DNA from 2 places in the Paraburkholderia sp. FW306-2-2C-D06C genome. Region 1 is predicted to be linked to the other one. Evidence: predicted binding sites of a transcription regulator. Region 1 holds the regulator's gene; the other holds the start of a gene.

What was found. Region 1 encodes FNR, which switches genes on or off when oxygen is low (the NO sensors DNR and NnrR bind a similar motif). Its sites were predicted from a motif close to TTGATNNNNATCAA; they were not measured.
Region 2: AC3WLT_RS32285 (oleate hydratase) is a predicted target of FNR. The motif match lies at 1,461-1,474, and genes of this name have one in related genera.

Annotation. Positions count from the first base shown of each region.
Region 1 covers NZ_JBYSWU010000038.1:26,101-30,122, forward strand. The annotation lists gene AC3WLT_RS25060 (SUMF1/EgtB/PvdO family nonheme iron enzyme) at 1-786, opposite strand, end outside; gene fnr (fumarate/nitrate reduction transcriptional regulator Fnr) at 917-1,693, opposite strand; gene AC3WLT_RS25070 (universal stress protein) at 1,884-2,366, opposite strand; gene AC3WLT_RS25075 (FadR/GntR family transcriptional regulator) at 2,660-3,349, shown strand; gene AC3WLT_RS25080 (acyl-homoserine-lactone synthase) at 3,415-4,008, opposite strand.
Region 2 covers NZ_JBYSWU010000063.1:28,056-32,077, forward strand. The annotation lists gene AC3WLT_RS32270 (beta-ketoacyl-ACP reductase) at 1-68, opposite strand, end outside; gene AC3WLT_RS32275 (universal stress protein) at 338-796, opposite strand; gene AC3WLT_RS32280 (hypothetical protein) at 870-1,223, opposite strand; gene AC3WLT_RS32285 (oleate hydratase) at 1,728-3,377, shown strand; gene AC3WLT_RS32290 (F0F1 ATP synthase subunit gamma) at 3,439-4,022, opposite strand, start outside.

The DNA.
Region 1 (4,022 bases):
CCGCTCGGCTTCCTTCCATGCCCAATCTTTTTCCGACCACCACTTCGGCTCCCGATAGCCGCCCGCCTCGATGAACTGGCAAAACGCGCCGTTCGTCACCATATGGCGGTCGATTTCGAAGGCGGGCACATCGACGAGCAACTCGCCGAACTCGTTGTCCCAGCCGAAGCGGCCACTTTCGCGCGCCATGCCGAGCACCGTCGATCCGGCCGGCACGCTGACCATCGACTCGGCAATCGCGCCGCGTCCGACGCGCGTTGGCATCACATCGCGTGAGCCCGTGACCTTTTGTGCAAGCGGCAACTGATGCAGCATGTACGCGAGCGTTTCGGCATGCATCAGCCGATGCTCGATCGCGACATTCAGCAACTGCTCGGCCGCGCCGGCCTGCGCGCCATCGTGGCCGAGGCGAGCCGAATCGCCCAATGCGGCGAGCTCCCGGTCGATCTGCTCACGAGCGTGCAACCCATAGCCGCGTACGACTTCGAGCGACGGCCAATCGCCAGGCTGGTCGGCGGGGAACCCGCCGTCGACGGGATCGATGCCGAACGCAAAGAGCTGGTCGAGGTGCGGATCGAAGGCGGGCAGGTCGCACAGACGCTGATCGAGCAGATTACGGTCGAAAGCTTCCAGATGGCCGATGTAAAACACGATCCGGTGGCGCTCGCGGATCGGCCGTTCATACAGAAATTCGGGTTTGACGATGGCGAACAGTGCGTCAGTGACGTGACGCGCGTCGATCAGACGCTGAACGAGCGGGTGATGCGGGGCGGGGTCGCGATTCATTTCGCCGGGTCTCCTTGCGGGGGACGGACTCAAGACTGTACCCGCTCGCAGGAGCCATGCCAAGGCGAATGCGCGCTAAAAGGCGATGGGCGGGGACGTGGCGGCGCGGGCCAGGTCCAGCGCGTCTGGCTTAAACTTGCCGCAGGCCTTCGAGATCGACGATGCGGATGTGCTTGCCTTGCGTGTCGATCAGGCCGCGCTTTTGAAATCTTGACAGGGTGCGGCTGACGGTTTCGAGCGTCATACCGAGGTAACTGCCCATATCTTCGCGCGTCATGCGCAGATTGAATTCCGCAGATGAATAGCCGCGTTGCGCGTTGCGCTCCGACACGTCGAGCAGGAATGCCGCGACGCGTTCGTCTGCCGACAACGAGCCGAGCACCATCATTTGCGCAGCCTCGCGGACGATCTGTTCGCCCATCAGTTTGTGCAGACGTTCCTGCATCGAGCTGATTTCGCGGCACAACGTTTTGAGCGCGGTGTAGGGGACGATGCAAACGGTGCTGTCCTCGAGCGCCAGGGCGCTGCATGCGTGCACGTCTTCACTGATGCCGTCGAGGCCGAGCGCTTCGCCGGCGAGGCGCAGGCCGGTAACGTGTTCCCGGCCGTCACGGTGCGCCATGACGGTCTTCATCGAACCGGAACGCACGGCGTAAAGGTTGTCGAACCGGTCGCCGCTGCGGTACAGCGCTTCGCCGCGCTGCACGGAGCGTGCAGTGCAGATCAACGCTTCGAGTTTCGGCAGTTCGTCGGACGACAAGCCTTGCGGCATGCAGAGCTGACGCATCGAACAACTCGAACAACGCGCGGCGCTTCTCCCGCTAGCCCGCAGCGGCGAAGCACGGCGGCCGCTACGCGCGGATGAAGTAACAGCGGAACTGGCGGTAACAGCGGTAGGAGTAAGCATGTTCTGCAGCCATTTGTCGAGGTAATGACTGATTGTCCCACCGCGTACGGCCCACGTTTAGCGGCAAAATGACGCGTTCGCGCAGCGAGGCTGCTTGAGCGACGTCACGCTCGCGCTTCCGCTTGTAAATTCCGCTTGTAGTTTCCGCTTGTAGTTTCCGCTTGTGGTTTCCACTTGTGGTTATGTACTGCTATGCATCGGGATGAGCGCCGGCTTCGCTGCTTTTGCCCGCGGCGGAGGGGATCAATAGCACAGGCAAGCTGGCGTGGCGCACGCAGCGTTCGGCGACGCTGCCGAGGATCAGGCGCTGAAACCCGCGCCGGCCGTGTGTGCCCATGACCAGCAGATCGGCGTTGAAAGCGGCGGCGGCCTTCAGCACCACCGACGAGACGTCGTCGAGCGACGATGCTTCGCCCACTTCAAGTTCCCCTTTGACGCCCTGGTCGCGCATGGCCTGCGCGAATTCCGTGCCGAGTTCCTTGCCTTCCTCGACCAGGCGGTTGCGAAGAATCGAAGGATCGTAGCCGGGTGCTTCGAAATACATGGGCGTATTTTCGACGACATAGAACGGTCGCAGAACAGCGCCTGTGGATTTGGCGAGCGCCAATGCCGCCTCGAACGCGCGGCGCGAGGTGTTGCTGCCGTCGACCGCTACGAGGATACGTGTGTACATATCAATTCCGTGTCTGAAAGGATTCGGGGGTCGCGGGCAATCCGCATGACCGCGTCCATTGACGATTTATTACCGATGCGAGGTTAAATGATCGCTGAAAAAGACGCACTCGGGTCAGGATGTAAATCAAACACTTGTCAAATTGTGTTGCCTGGATGGATTGCGCGACAAGCGGCGTGCAGTAAGCATTTCCGGCCTGCGCATCGGCTTGGCGCACCTCCATGAACTCATGGATAGGCTCCGGTTTGCCTTACAATCAAAGCCTACTCAGACAAGCTGGCTCAGCATCGCTGATGAACGAGCGCAAAACGACAGGCCTGCCCGACAAGATTTACGGCGACATCCTGAATCGCATTCTCGAAGGCGAGTACAAGGAAGGCGACCGGCTGCCTACCGAGCATGCGCTGGCCGAGCGCTTCGAAACTTCGCGGCCGACCATACGCGAGGCGCTGGCGCGGTTGCGGGCGGACGGCATCATCATGACCCGGCACGGTTCCGGCACCACGGTCGCGCGGCGGCCCGATCCGGACGTGCGTCGCTTCGCACCGCTCGAAACGCTGTCCGACATCCGCCGCTGCTATGAATTTCGTATCGTGACCGAAGCAGGCGCCGCCGAACAGGCCGCGCTCAAGGCCGATGCCGACGACCTTGCCTCGATCCAGCGCGCGTGGGACGAACTGGAACGCGTGATCGAAAGCCAGGGTATCGGTGCAAAAGACGATTTCATGTTCCACCTGGCGGTGGCGCGCGCATCGAAGAATCCGTTTTTTATCACAGTCATGTCGTTCATCGAAGAACAGATCGTGTTCAGCATGAATCTGTCGCGCAATCTGTCGCTCGTGAAGACGGTCGAGCGGCAGCGGCTCGTGCAGGCAGAGCATCTGGCGGTGCTCGAGGCGATTCGTCGCAAGGACGGTCCGGCCGCCGGCCAGGCGATGCGTGCGCACCTGGAAAACGCGCTCGACCGGATGTTCGGTTCCTGAAGTTCTCCACGAGCCGAAACCGGGCCGCCGTCTCCGCGGTCCGGTTTCGACCCGGCTGCGTGTGGCTACGCCGCCACGGCCATCGGCCCGAACAGGGCAGTGCGGGTTTTCGGGCTGACCGCGATATCCAGCGCCACCGCGCGTTCCACGCCGATCTGCAACGGCGAGCCGAGCCGGCTGATCTCGATGCCGGTCTTGCGCAGCAACCGTTCGATCGGCGTAGTGGTGACCGTGACATAGCGCGTGATGCCCATGCGGTCGGCGAACGTGACGAGCTCGTGAATCGCCTGCATCGTCAGGTCGGCGAAACCGAACGACTGTTCCTCACCGCTGGTTTCGATCGCGAACCGGCTCAACTCCCAGATGTGCCGCCCGACTGGCGCGGCCGCGCCGTGCAGCAGTTGCGGGAAGGTGTCCTTCAGCATGTTCGGTCCCTCGGTCGGCATCAGGCGCCAACAGCCGCGCACATGATGGTCGTCGCCCTGAATCAGCATGTAGTGCGGCCCGAGCGCGTCGTAGCCGTCGATTTCCATTCCCGCGATCGTCGGGATGTCCCACCCGAGCCGCCCGTGAAAAACCCGAGCCCGTAGGCGGTACATCTCGTTGATGTCCGCGTTGTCAAATTCCTGCCGCATTCCAATCCGGATCGCTGTTTGCATGACGTTCTCCTGAA
Region 2 (4,022 bases), on a different contig from region 1:
CGCCGGCTGATGGCGGCGCCGAGCCCGCCCATGCCGCCGGTGATGAAAGCAACTCGCTTAGCCGACATGGTGTTCTCCTTGCGCTGAACCGTTGAGTGCGAACTCCAGGTTCGCTCGATACGCATCAAGCGGCGTGGTGAATTCAGATGCCATGGTGCTCCTCCGGTCGTGGCCAGATGATTTGCCTAGGTACCGCACTCGTACCGCGCTCATCTCGCGGTCGAGTTCGCGGCAGCAGTCCGTTCAATGTAGGCGCCGCCGTCAGAGGCCGATTGATGTGTATCAAGCGTGCAGCGCGCCGCGGCAAAATGTGATCGGCCGCGCCGCTGAAGAACACTCAAGCCTCGGCAGGCGTTTCCCGAATCAACAACACGGGACATGGGGCGTGCCGCACGAAATGCTCCGCGACACTGCCGATCACCATGCGCCGCATGCCGCGCCGCCCGTGCGTGCCCATCACGACAAGCTCCGCGCCGCGCCGCTCGGCGCAGCGAGCGAGGCAACCGGCGATGTCCTCGGCGATGCCTTGCGTTTCGACGATCTCCGAATCACCCGCCACGCCGAGCGCCTGCATCTTCGCGCAAGCCTCGTCGAGGAAGCCGCGCCCGACCTGGCGCTCCGTGTCGGTCAGCAGATGCGGATCGCAGGCACCCGCATACGTGAACGCCCCAGACTGGTCCAGCACATAGACCGCCGTCAGCTTGCCGCCCGACAGTTTGGCCATCCGGATGCCCTCGTCCACCGCGCGCTTCGACGCTTCACTGCCGTCCACTGCCACCAGAATATTTGCGTACATGACGCCCTCCTCAAGGAGCGTTGGAAAAACGGCCACGGCGCCGCAGCGGAGGCAAGCTTGTCCGGCATCGCGTTCAACCCGGGCGTCGGTCGAGTTTGCGCTCGGCGACATCGAATGCGGCCCGTACCGCTATGTTCGGATCGGCGTTCAGGCAATGCTCGATCGGCACGAACTCCCCGTTGCGCATGATCAGGTCGAGCCGCGCGTCGAAAACCGGACAGCGGATGTCGGTGGCAGGCGCGCCTGTTCCGGCACCTCCCGGCCGTTCACGAATAGCTTCGATTGCCAGGTGACAGCCCGCGATAGACTTGCTGAACCGTTCGAGGCGCATCAGTTGCGTAGCCGCCTCGCCTTCGATCTGCGAGGTCCCGGCAAAGCCGAGATAGACGATTTGCATGCCGACACCCATCACTGTTCTCCCAGACATGCCGCGATTTCTCTGGTGAGGCCGGCTTCTTTCGCGACTCCAGGAAGATCGGCGGTACATCGTTGCCGGCAGGGTCCGACGACGCTGCCGATTCCATCGCTTTTTTGCGGAACTTCAGATTCATTCGCCGGGTGTGCGTGAGCGGTCGGGCGTGCCTCCCTGCGCAGTCAGGCCGTCGCGGTAGCGACGTATGACTGGCGGCATGATTGAATAATCGGCGCGAACGGCGCGGGGCAATTGACTTGTGTCAACGCATTGGCTAGCTGCGCGCTGGCCTGATACACACGGAAAATCAAGGGGTATTCCGCCGATGAAAGCGTCGGCTGCCATTTTTTAGATTTTCTATACGCGCGATATCGGGGCAATCAAGCGCGGGGCAATCAAGCGCGCGTTCGTGATCGGTGCTTGATCCAACTCAATCGGACCGCCGGCGCCGCGGGTATGTTGGACTAACATCCGCCGCGCGCCTCCGGGCGCCCCGCCTGCATCCGGACGGCGACGAACATGAAAAGGAATATCGACGTGCAAAACTCTGATCAGATTCCCGAACGAGCCCCTACCGCTGAAGTCGACAGCTACCGCGCAGAGGACGCCAGGTTCTACCTCGTCGGCGGCGGCATCGCTTCGCTGGCGGCAGCGGCCTTCCTGATCCGCGACGGGCACGTGCGCGGTTGCGACATCACCATTCTGGAAGCGCTCGGCAAGCCAGGCGGCAGCCTCGACGGCTCGGGTTCGGCGGAAAGCGGCTACGTCGTGCGCGGCGGCCGCATGCTCGAAAGCAAGTATCTGTGCACCTATGACCTGTTCTCGTCGATACCGGCGCTGGACGGCCGCAAAAGCGTGACACAGGAAATATTCGACTGGAACGAAACCATCAGAACCTCGTCGAGGTCGCGGCTCGTCAGGAATGGCAAACGCGAAGATTCACCCGCTTACGGACTGGATGAACAGCACCTGCTGACGCTGGGCCGCCTGTCGATCGAGCCCGAAATCATGCTCGGCAACAGCCGGATTTCCGATCACTTCGATTCGTCTTTCTTCGAGACCAATTTCTGGGTGATGTGGTGCACGACGTTCGCGTTCCAGCCCTGGCATAGCGTGGTCGAATTCCGCCGCTATCTGCTGCGCTTCGCGCATATGTCCTCCGGATTCAACCAGTTGCACGGCATCATGCGCACGGTCTATAACCAATACGACTCGATGGTCCGGCCGCTGCGCCGCTGGCTGGACGACCACGGCGTTGCGTTCCAGCCGAACACCCGGGTGATCGACCTGTTGTTCGACGAAACCTGCCTGGAGAACCGGGTTCGCGGCATCGTCTGCGAAACCGCCCATCAGCGCCTGGAGATACCGGTTGGAGCGGCAGACAAGGTCATCGTCACGCTCGGATCGATGACAGCCGGTTCCAGCCTGGGCGGCATGGATCACCCTGCGCCTTTGAATACCGTCGACAGCACGGGCGCCTGGGCCCTTTGGAAGACGATCGCCGCGGGCCGGTCCGAATTTGGCCACCCTGCCGTTTTCGCGGATCATATCGACGAGTCGAAGTGGCTGTCGTTCACGGTGACGTTGCGCGACCCGACGCTGTTCCGGCTGATCCGCGACATGACGGGAAATACGCCAGGTGAAGGCGGGCTGATTACCTTTGCGGAGTCGAGCTGGCTTGCCTCCATCGTGGTGCCGCATCAGCCGCATTTCATCGGCCAACCCGCGGACGTGCAGGTGTTGTGGGGCTACGGCTTGCGGGTCGACCAGCCCGGCGATTTCGTCAGGAAGCCGATGTCGGCCTGCACCGGCCGCGAAATTCTGACCGAAATCCTCGGCCATCTGCGGATCGAATCAGAAGCATCCCGCATTCTCGAGCGCGCCAACTGCATTCCGTGCATGATGCCGTTCATCACGAGCCAGTTCCTGCGGCGCAGCAAAGGCGACCGGCCGGACGTGGTGCCGGACGGCTGGCAAAATCTGGCATTCACGGGACAGTTCTGCGAGTTGCCCAACGATGTCGTCTTCACCGTCGAATACTCGGTACGCTCGGCGCAGAGTGCGGTGTACGCACTGCTTGGACTCGATCTTGCAGCACCCGAGGTCTACAAAGGCCAGCATGATCCGCGGATCGTGTACAAGGCGTTTTCGACGTTCGGGGATCGCTAGCGCTCACTGTGGCTCTGACTGTGCCGCGTCGTGATGGAACCGCGCGGCACGGTTGCACCGTTCAGACGCCGGCCGAGGCCCCCGCCGCGAGTTCCACGATATCGGCTGTGATCTCTTCCTGACGGACCTGCCGGTAGGTTTGCGTGAGTTCGGCAAGCGTTTCCTTCACATTGGCGCGCGCGGCCAGCATCGCGCGCATTCGCGCTTCGTTCTCGGCGGCGAACGACAGCATCAACGCCTCGCACAACTCGACATACACATAGGCTTCGACCAATCCGGCAAGCAGATGGTCGACGGGTAACGTGAGTAACGGCGGTTGGGCGCCCCGCACAACGGAAAACCGAGAAAAATCGAACGGAATCAGGCTGTGTTCGACGATCTCGCTATGCGCGGCGATGCCCGGGATGGCGTGAACGACCGAGACATGGGTCACGCTTCGATCGCCAAGACGGGTATAAAGCGCATCGGTGATCCGGCTGGCGAGCGCCGGCACGTCGTCGGCATGGGACGGCGCGGGGGAACGCCATGCAAACGGCAGCCGGCGTTCGTTTGCCACCATTTCGCCGCGCGTACCCACGAGCAGGAGTTCGCACTGCGCCGACGCCAGACGAGGCCGCGCGCGGTCAAGGATCTGCTCGTTGAACG